DNA from 3 places in the Bacillus sp. JJ1562 genome. Region 3 is predicted to be linked to each of the others. Evidence: riboswitches for the same ligand, from Rfam matches in the RefSeq annotation. Region 3 holds a riboswitch; each other region holds the start of a gene.
The links. Region 3 has a riboswitch for cyclic di-GMP ahead of V7097_RS19960 (anti-repressor SinI family protein). Riboswitches for the same ligand answer to the same signal wherever they lie in the genome.

Region 1: linked by a shared signal. The riboswitch ahead of V7097_RS06310 (EAL domain-containing protein) and the one ahead of V7097_RS19960 (anti-repressor SinI family protein) in region 3 are both predicted to bind cyclic di-GMP.
Region 2: linked by a shared signal. The riboswitch ahead of V7097_RS03235 (sensor domain-containing diguanylate cyclase) and the one ahead of V7097_RS19960 (anti-repressor SinI family protein) in region 3 are both predicted to bind cyclic di-GMP.

Annotation. Positions count from the first base shown of each region.
Region 1 is NZ_JBALOQ010000009.1:45,708-48,989, forward strand. Features, by position in the region: gene V7097_RS06300 (CorA family divalent cation transporter) at 1-432, shown strand, start outside; gene V7097_RS06305 (DUF4145 domain-containing protein) at 568-1,524, shown strand; cyclic di-GMP riboswitch class I at 1,893-1,977, shown strand; gene V7097_RS06310 (EAL domain-containing protein) at 2,033-2,761, shown strand; partial or broken gene V7097_RS26010 (cache domain-containing protein) at 2,915-3,282, shown strand, end outside.
Region 2 is NZ_JBALOQ010000004.1:108,934-112,215, reverse strand. Features, by position in the region: gene V7097_RS03245 (ABC transporter permease) at 1-448, opposite strand, end outside; gene V7097_RS03240 (ABC transporter ATP-binding protein) at 438-1,547, opposite strand; cyclic di-GMP riboswitch class I at 1,830-1,891, shown strand; gene V7097_RS03235 (sensor domain-containing diguanylate cyclase) at 2,089-3,279, shown strand.
Region 3 is NZ_JBALOQ010000037.1:6,450-9,731, reverse strand. Features, by position in the region: gene V7097_RS19980 (TasA family protein) at 1-436, shown strand, start outside; gene V7097_RS19975 (DUF5658 family protein) at 574-870, shown strand; gene V7097_RS19970 (hypothetical protein) at 887-1,096, shown strand; gene V7097_RS19965 (helix-turn-helix domain-containing protein) at 1,139-1,465, opposite strand; gene V7097_RS19960 (anti-repressor SinI family protein) at 1,637-1,765, opposite strand; cyclic di-GMP riboswitch class I at 1,795-1,884, opposite strand; gene V7097_RS19955 (YqhG family protein) at 2,264-3,058, opposite strand; gene V7097_RS19950 (DEAD/DEAH box helicase) at 3,036-3,282, opposite strand, start outside.

The DNA.
Region 1 (3,282 bases), on a different contig from region 3:
TATACGGAGCAAAACTTCCTTATTTCCGAGCTTCGAAATCAAATCGTACGGTTCATGCTTCGCAGTTCTTATAATCAAGTTACAAATATCACTCATTATGGGCATTTGTATGAAATGGTTAGGGAAAACCTACGCATTAGTGATTTATTCCGAGAACTTCACGATGAACTCAATGCGCTCTCATCTTATACAGATGCAGCTGAACAAAGAATTCAACATCTTGCAGAACAAGAGAAAAAGGTTGCAACAGAAAAGTTTAATAGCAAGATAACTACTATTTCCATTTTCTTTTTACCAGTCACAGTGATTACAGGATTTTTCGGAATGAACCTAGATTTTATTACCGATATAGCAGAGCATTGGTGGATTTTGATCTTATCTACCCTTGTAGTCTATCTAATGGTACTGCTTTGGATTAAGGAAAATAAATAGTTTTTAAGGAAGCCTAAATCGTTGTTGATTTAGGCTTTTTGCGTTTTTTGGGGGCTTGGCTTTTTGTTTTTTATTGGGAAAGTTACCATGTATATAGTAGAATTTAACTATTAGTGAACAGGAAGTGATTAACAAATGAAGACCAGTGTATTTCATTTTATCGGAGAATTTTCCTGCCAATTAGAGGAGTTGGCGTTACGCGTTGAGGCGCTTTTATGGGACCAACCACAGGCGGCGATGACACAGGCGCGCTTGTTTGGAGAACTATTCGTTAATATGATTTTTGAGCAAGAAAATATGAGTGAAGTGTACCCACTAAAACTGGTAGAAAAGATAAATAGATTATTTAGACATGATGTTATTGATGATGATATTTATAAAAAGCTTGAATTCATTCGAAAAAATGGTAACATTGCCTCCCATCAAGTATTAGAAATGGACCAAGAAGTAGCAAAAGAAGTACACCGGACTATTTTTGATTTAGGAGTATGGTATGCAGAGGTTTATGTTAGCCATACCTTCAGTGCGCCTTCTTATGAATTACCCTCTAAGCAAAGCCAAGATCTTGATGCTATGAAACAATGGATGGATGAGTACATAAAAGAAACGCAGGCAAGGATTTCGGAAATTGAAGAACAGCTGAGTCAGTTGAAGGAAGAGAAGAAACAACACCCTATTGTTAAGGAGAAGAGAAACCCAATTCTTGATCAGCCTAAAAACAAAGGTAGACAAGTTCCTTTAGAAAAATTCCAATCAACTTTTAGAAAAGCCGGTTTTAATTATAGAGGTCAAACTAAAAAGGCGGCTGAATTTCAATTTGAAAATTTTAAAACGGGCTATGTTTATTTGTTAGATAATGCTACGCCAACAATTGCTATTCATCCTTGGCTAGTGGGACAAGCGAAATTGTTTGATGAGGAGCAGACTAAGTCACGAAAAAGTACTGCATTAAAGAACTTTCCGAGAATGAAAGAAAACGATCAACTCAAATCAAATTATGGATATGCGTTCACATTTCAAACGAATGGTGAATTAGAGGTTTTATTGCAACGGATTGCAGAAGAATTTGAAACTAAATATATGATTAAATAGAAATATCTTTGGCTAACTTCGTTGTGAAGTTGGCTTTTTTATTGTTTTATGTGAATAAAGTTTTGTATTGTGAAGGTTCAATGGGTTTATTTACTAACATTTTTAGACTAAAAATTTCTAAACATCTGTCGATAGAATAGAAGTGAATGTATTAAGCGCAACGAGAAATAATCTTGTTGTGCTTTCTTTATTGGTTAGAATACTTTCTTTAACAATGGTGCTATTTCGTATGAATAAAAGGAGACAAAGTAAGTCATCAAAAGTTCATTTTTTTAAAAAGTTTGTGTCAAACTTTGTCGGAAATATTGGCATTTTGTCGAAAGGTAGTATAATAGTTTAAGTCAACCTAGTACTTTAGTATTATAATCTTTCTGAAAAGGCAAACTTAATGAAAGTTAAGGGCGCAAAGCCAAGGGCCTAAAGCTAAAAAGCTATGGTAGCCTAGCTGCTGAGAATAAATGAAACCTGATTTTCATTAGGATCTTTATTCGAAAAGAAGGGAATGAATTTGTTGGTTAAAAATCAATTAGAAGAGAAAGACATTTTTCATGTATTTCAGACCATTTTGGATCTATCAAATAATTCACCTTTGGGTTATGAAGCACTAATCAGGTCTGTAAGCATACCCAGTCCAGAATTCATTTTTCATGAAGCTAGCGACTTTGGAAAACTGTATGAAATTGATTGTTATTCTATAGAAAAGGCTATTAAAACCTATCAATCAAATGGTTACACAAGTGAGGATGGCAAGCTCTTTCTAAATATATTGCCTTCAACAATCCTGCATGAATATTTTATGGAATTCATTATGAATCTGTTAAAAAGGGATGATCTCAGTAAACAAGAAATCATCTTAGAGATTTCAGAGTCTGAAAATATCGAGGATTTTGATGCTTTTATCAATAAAATTTCAGAATTAAAAAAGCTTGGTTTTAAAATAGCAATTGATGATTTTGGTAGGGGATATTCTGATATTAAGAGCATCATCGAATTAGAACCGCATTATATAAAATTTGATCGTTACTTTTCTAAAGAGCTTGCCACTTGTAGTAAAAAGAGAGAGCTAATAAAAAGCATAATAAGTTATTGTGAAAAATATGAATGTGAACTAATTCTAGAGGGTATTGAAAGAAAAGTTGATTTAGAAACAGCCTACAAACTAGGAGTTACTTATGTGCAAGGGTATCTATTTGGTAAACCTTCATCTCTAAAATCTAAATCAGTCGTAATATCATAAGTTATTACTCTGTACAAATAGAAAGGAAATTCAACTATGAAAAACAACCAAGAAAAACGAAAACGAAAGAAATTACTTAATTTTACAATCAGCAAGAGGCTATACATAACCTTTATCTTCATTATCTTGTTACCAAGTTTTACGATTGGTTTTATGTCTTACAATAGTGCACAAAAGGAAATTAAAAAACAGATACTTGCTAGTTCTACAGCAAATGTAAATCTTCTAAATCAATATATAGTCGATCATATATCTTCAAAGTACAATGATGTTGAGTATTTCGTATCCAAGCTAAATGCCGGGTCCTTTGTAGAGGCTGAAATACCAACTACAATTGAGGCCTTTACACAATATTCACTTCTTCATCCTGACATAGTGACAATCTTTTCGGGAACCAAAGATGGGAACATGCTTTTATATCCAAATGCTAGTCTACCTGAAGATTTTGATCCAAGAGAGAGAGAATGGTATAAACAAGCCATTGCAAACCCAGGGAAAGTTATCATTACAGAACCATATGA
Region 2 (3,282 bases), on a different contig from region 3:
AAATATAAACGGACACAAACACAAAACTGAAATCAGTAAATAATAGCTGTCTAGGCCCAATACCTAGCACTTCAAGAATCCCATTGGCAGTCCCATAAGCACCAAAAATCCCGATAAAAGCATATGCTTTTAATAGTAGATTGATCCAAGACGGAGCAATGATGAGAAGCAGCCAAAGATGTTTATGCTTCGTTCTTGTGATTAAATAGGCTGTGGGGTATGCAACCAATAAAGTGACAGCTGTTATTAAAAACGCATACCAAAATGAACTTAATGTCATTTTTAAGTAAATTGGCGTGAAAAACGTTTTATAATTTATTAAAGATAGATTTCCCTCTATATCGAAAAATGAATAATAGAGGACAAGTGTAATCGGTGCAATAACAAACATAAGAATCCATAGTGCATAAGGGATAAAATATAAATTACGGGTGAGCTTATTTTCCATGGCTTTCCCCGTCCACATATGCCTCTAAGCGACGATCATATTCTTCTTCTGTTTCACCAAGACGCATAACATGAATTGCCTCAGGATCGAAGTAAAGTCCGATTTCATCGCCAACCTTAGCTTTTTTGGTAGAGTGTACAAGCCATTCATTTCCGTCCTTATCAAAGCCGCAAATTTCATAGTGAACACCTCTGAAAAGCTGAGAATCTACAACAACCTGAAGCTTTCCTTTTTCAACAGAGGTAATTTGTAGGTCTTCAGGACGAATGACAATTTCAACTCGTTCATTGTCTGAAAAACCTTGGTCGACACAGTCGAATGTTTTTCCAACGAATTCAACTAAAAAGTCTTTGTGCATTTTTCCTGAAACGATATTCGATTCTCCAATAAAATCTGCGACAAAGCGGTTAATTGGTTCATCATAAATATCAATCGGGGTGCCACTTTGTTGAATTTTTCCTTTATCCAATACAAAAATCTCGTCAGACATAGCAAGAGCTTCCTCCTGGTCATGTGTGACAAAGATAAAGGTAATGCCAAGGCGCTTCTGAAGGTCGCGAAGCTCATATTGCATTTCTGTACGAAGCTTTAAATCGAGCGCAGATAATGGCTCGTCCAATAAAATAATCTCTGGCTCATTGACAATCGCGCGCGCAATCGCGACACGTTGTCTCTGACCACCAGACATTTCTTTAATTTCGCGATTTTCATAGCCGGTAAGATTGACGAAGCTTAAAGCTTCTTTCACTTTTTTATCGATATCAGATTGCTTCATCTTCTTTATTCTTAAGCCAAAGGCAACATTTTCATATACATTAAGATGTGGAAATAAGGCATAGTCTTGAAATACCGTATTAACCTGACGCTTGTTAGCAGGTGTGGTGTTTACTTTTTTTCCATTAAAATAAACCTCTCCATCTGAGGGTTCAATAAATCCTGCAATCAAACGTAATATCGTCGTTTTTCCACATCCAGAAGGACCAAGAAGGGTATAAAATTTCCCTCTTTCAATTTCAAAGCTAACATTGTTGAGGACAGGTGGATCATTGTCATATTGTTTCGTTACATTATTAAATTGGATAATAGGTATACTGTTCATAGCAACCCCCTTCTTTCTATTAAATTAATATGATAGGATTTATGTAATCCGGCATTATTATACACGAATCGGCGAAAAATACAATAACATTCATAATAGTCAAGGTGAAAAAGTATGGGTTGTATCATTCCAAAAAGTCACGAAAAAGAAACTAGGACATTGGTAGTAGGAAAAAATTCACATTTTTAGAAAAATATTAGGTCAATTTCATTGACCTAACGTGAAAATAGAAATATAATTATAGTACAATTTAAAATACTCTTTCTTTAGTGAGATAATTGAATAAAGTAAAGGCAAATTCATTGAAAGATGAAGACGCAAAACTATAGGGGCTAAGTCCAATAGTGTTCAATAGGCAGGAATTCACCTAACTTGTTGATCATTCACTTTTTGGACATGCCAGCCAGTTGCCGAGTATTACTCGTATCGTAAGAACGAAGATTAATCGGTATTTGATTAGTCTTTTTTTATACCATTATATTATTCTGTTGCTACTATTTTACTAGATTTTTGGATATAAAAATTTTGGAAGTGATTACACATGGAGAAAACCATCCAGAATCTGAACGTACTTAAAAAATTAAGTGGACTAATCAAAAAGGTTGGTTCAGAAAAGCAATTGATTTCTGACGAGACTCGTAGCTTTTTTGACGAGAACTGTCAGGAACAAGAAGAGCTCGAGATTACCAATACCCTTTTAACCCAACTCCAACAAATGAACGAACAAATGGAAAATATGCATTGGATGAACAAACATTACCGTATCCTTCATGAATTTGCCCAAATTTGCAGCAAAACTTTAAATGAAAGCGTTCTTCTTCAAAAGTCCTATGAAATGGTTTCACGTGTTATGCCGGCGGATGCATTTTATATTGCCTTGCATAATCCGGGGGATGCGCATATCCAATTTATTTTTATTATGGATAATGGGGAACAGGCTCCTCCAAGTATTGTAGACTTTGGTGAAAATTATACATCAAAGGTTATTAAAACACGAGAAATCGTTCACCTCAAGCATCAAAACCAAAATATCGAATTTGATACAAAAATGGGGGAAGGGGACGAAGATACAAGGTCCTGTCTTTTCGTACCGGTTGTGATGGATGACCAGGTAAAGGGTGTCATCTCGACTCAAAGCTTTAGAAACTTCGCCTATCGGAAGGAGCACGAGGATCTGTTGCAAATGATCGGTGCACAGGTTATTAACTCGATTGAAACAGCCCGATTATATGCGAAAATCTACACGATGTCTCGTACCGACGAATTAACGGTTTTAAAAAACCACCGTGCTTTCCATGAGGATTTAGCGCAATTAATACGAAACGAAAATGACGAAATTATAGTCATGATGATTGACTCGGATGATTTAAAACAAGTCAATGACCGCTTCGGTCATGATGTGGGAGATTTATATTTAAAGATACTAGCAGACGGAATAAAAACGCTATGTAATGATAAGATTGAAGGCTATCGTTATGCAGGGGATGAGTTCATGATTCTCATCAAAACTCACATCGATAGGGGTGTGATGGAAATATACGATACGCTAAAAGAGTACTATCGTGAACACCCACTTATCATTGACGATAAAAAAATCACCGTTTCGATCAGTACTGGTGTTGGCGTGTTTCCGTATAATGGAACAAGTGTAGATTCCTTGAAAAAGGCAGCAGACCAAGCGCTTTATGCTGCAAAAGAAAGTGGAAAAAATCGCATTGTCGTTGCGGATTAATAA
Region 3 (3,282 bases):
CTTAACAATAAAGAACAGTGGTTCGGAGGATTTTAAATATTTAACTTCAGCAGATCGAAAGTCAGGTTCAAAAGAATTGTATGAATCGTTAATTCTTACTATTTCCGATAGTGGTGGAGAGGTTTTTAAAGGTAAGCTTGGAGATTTTAAAAAAATAGATCCTAGAACAATTGAAAGTGGAAAACAGGAAGAATTAAATTTTACAGTAGAATTCCCCCCCAATTTAGGTAATGAATATCAAGGTTTAACAACTGAAGTGGAAATGAAGTTCTATGCAGAGGGTACATTAGGAGGAGTTCTCCCTGTTGATGGACCAAAACTGCCTGAAACGGGAACAAATACGTTTAACATTCTGATTGCAGGCATTGCTTTAGTTGTAGGTGGTAGTATTTTATTTTTCATCCTAAGAAGAAAACGATTAAGAACGGTTCACTAATCAATATTTATTTTTAAGGAGCGATTATTACTTCGTTGTTCTTTATTAAGAATTGATTTGATTGGAAATAGGATATATCCATGTACCGGTATAAACTTGGCTTTAAGTTCACAATTCAAAATCAAGAGAGGTTCCCAATGAAAATCATCATCATCCTCCTAGCAATCTTAAATCTACTAGACGCGTTTATCACACATTTTGGGATCCTTGGTGGTCATATTTCTGAAGCAAATCCATTAATGTTTACATTATACGACATACATCCATTTTTATTTCTTTGTATAAAAGCAATGCTTTCTTTCTTTTTAATTTCACTAATATATATCATTCGTTTTCCAGTGAACAAACTAATTCGATCACTTTCCTGTATAGCCACTGCAATGTACGCATATGTCTTTTTCCTCCATGGCTATTGGATTACGCAAATATTTTAAAAATGGAGGAAACCCAATGTATACCAAAACATGCCCACAATGTAACCAGCCATCCTTCAGCAGCAGCAAGCTCGGCAAATGGAATTGCCCGATCTGTCAAACTGAACTTTCAAGTCTTCTTGCACGTGATGCCGGTGAGCTTTTTCCTGAAGTATTAACTAAGAAATACCCAACTACCCATCAATCCCATTCCGACTATATTTCCAATTTCGAAACATACATATAAAATAAAAAATGCTTCAGGCAACCGATGTTACCGAAGCATTTTTTATTTATTGTCCATTTTCCATTTGTTAAATTCTAAGAATGATCGAAATTCCTCTTTGGAAACTCCTGATTTCATTGCCTCTCGTACAAGCCTTGTCCATTCTGAATCAAGTTCTACACTCTCAGGTTCTGATTGTTCATGGAGTAATTCATTGACGGTTACGCCTAATACTGTAGATATTTTTTCAAGAAACTGGATAGAAGGATTTGATTGGAGATTCCGTTCGATAGAGCTCAAGTATGATTTGGCAACTCCTGCGCGATCCGCTAGTTCAGATAATGATAATTGTTTTTGTAGGCGATATGTTTTAATACGTTGACCAATCATGACTTTTCACCTTCCTTCCTCTACCCATTATAACATATAACGAAGAATATGTTTTATAATAAGAACACAAAAAATGAAAATAAAAAGAACCCGGAACTTATCGAGTTCTTTAGCATCCATATGTTTCCAACCCGTTGTGTAAAAGGTTGCTGTATGTATTAAGAAGGTCTGTTATGCTGTTTTACTTTGGAGGAAAGCATGAATATCCTGGACGCTCATTCCCATCTCCACTGCTTCCAATATAAGGTCGATCCATTCGTGATCTAATTGTCCGTTCTTGTTTTGTACTTCATTTAACATTTGATTTCCTCCCAAAATACATTTGTATTCCAGGCAGTCCAGCCATCATAATTGAAATCTCCAATCTTAGACCTGTGACTTTGCGTCCCTATTTTTCAATAGGTTTGCCTTTGTCTGTTCGAACCTCAGCTGACTGACCTAAAACGATAGTCCATACATGGATAGAACCTTTGTATTACATTTAGAAGTATAAAACATGGGAATCAATCTTTCTGTAAAAATCTGTCGATGTCAAAATATTTACAAAAAATAAACAAATGATTGTCTAACACATCGAAATATGACCTCCTGTTACCATTTATGTAGAATGAACTCGAATGATAGGAGGAAGGACCTATGAATTGTTAATAAGATAGAAAAAGGGGTTGATATATAATGCCATTCAGATACGATTTTTTGTAAAATTTCCAAAAAAATGTAAGGTATTTGTCGAACGATTTATTGGGAAAATCCCCTAAATAAATGTAACCTACCCCCAAAAATGAGGATAGGCCTATTTTAGAATGCGTTTTGACAAAGATAAAATAATCCGCCATTGATAATTTCGACAAGAACTTTCGGTTCGTATTGTTCCTTGAGGGCTTCTTTTTCAATTTTATAGCTTTCTGGTTTTTCGTCGATCCCCTCATAAAAGGCATCTAACAGAGTTAAGTCTTCATCCCAGCGTTGTCTCGCTTCATCTGCCCAAGCATGCTCCTGTGTTTCTGCATAGCCTCTCACATATTGCTGAAGTCGATTCACACCACTTTGCGGTTTAACTAATGGTGACATCGTGTATGTTAAATCTGGTATTTTCGGAGTAAGTGAGAGCTTCTCGAGTTTTTCCTGAAATTCCTCAACTATAATTCCATTGATTAGCTGTAACCCGAGTGACATTAGCACATCACGCTTACGGTCACTCTTATACGAAACCTTCACATTTAACCCAAGCCATGGATAAAGTGGTGTATTACCCTGCACACCAGGAGGTTTTTGTTGATACAACCGTATATAGCTTGCCAGCTTTTTCGTTGATTCAAAAATTTGATGTAAACGGGGAGCCCCGAAATGGATAAAGTCACCTTTTACGTTATCAGGTGTTTGATCCCGATCCGTAATTAATGTTAGCTTCATTGGATTCGGTTCTCCACCTGTTTTTTCAACATATGTCCAATAAAAAGGACGGTTCATTAATTGTTTATCTAGATCTATTGTCAATTGCACTGTCATATAACCGGGCTGGCGTTCAAGAATTTCACAATGGTTGGATACAAAATATTTCTCTAGAAAATTAACGATTTCCTGTTGCTGCACGCTGCTCACCACCGTTTTGTTCTTCAAAGCTTATAATAGAAGTTAAATTCTCCATCTTAATTTTCATCTCACCCTCGCTCCTTGAACGGAGCATGATATCCTGAATATGGTCTTCAATGTTTCCGAGATCTAATCTTGTTAAAATATCATCCAACTGCCCAATGACGCGTTCAAACAGATTAATTTTTTCATATAATAGCTTTAAAATATGCTCTTCAACCGTG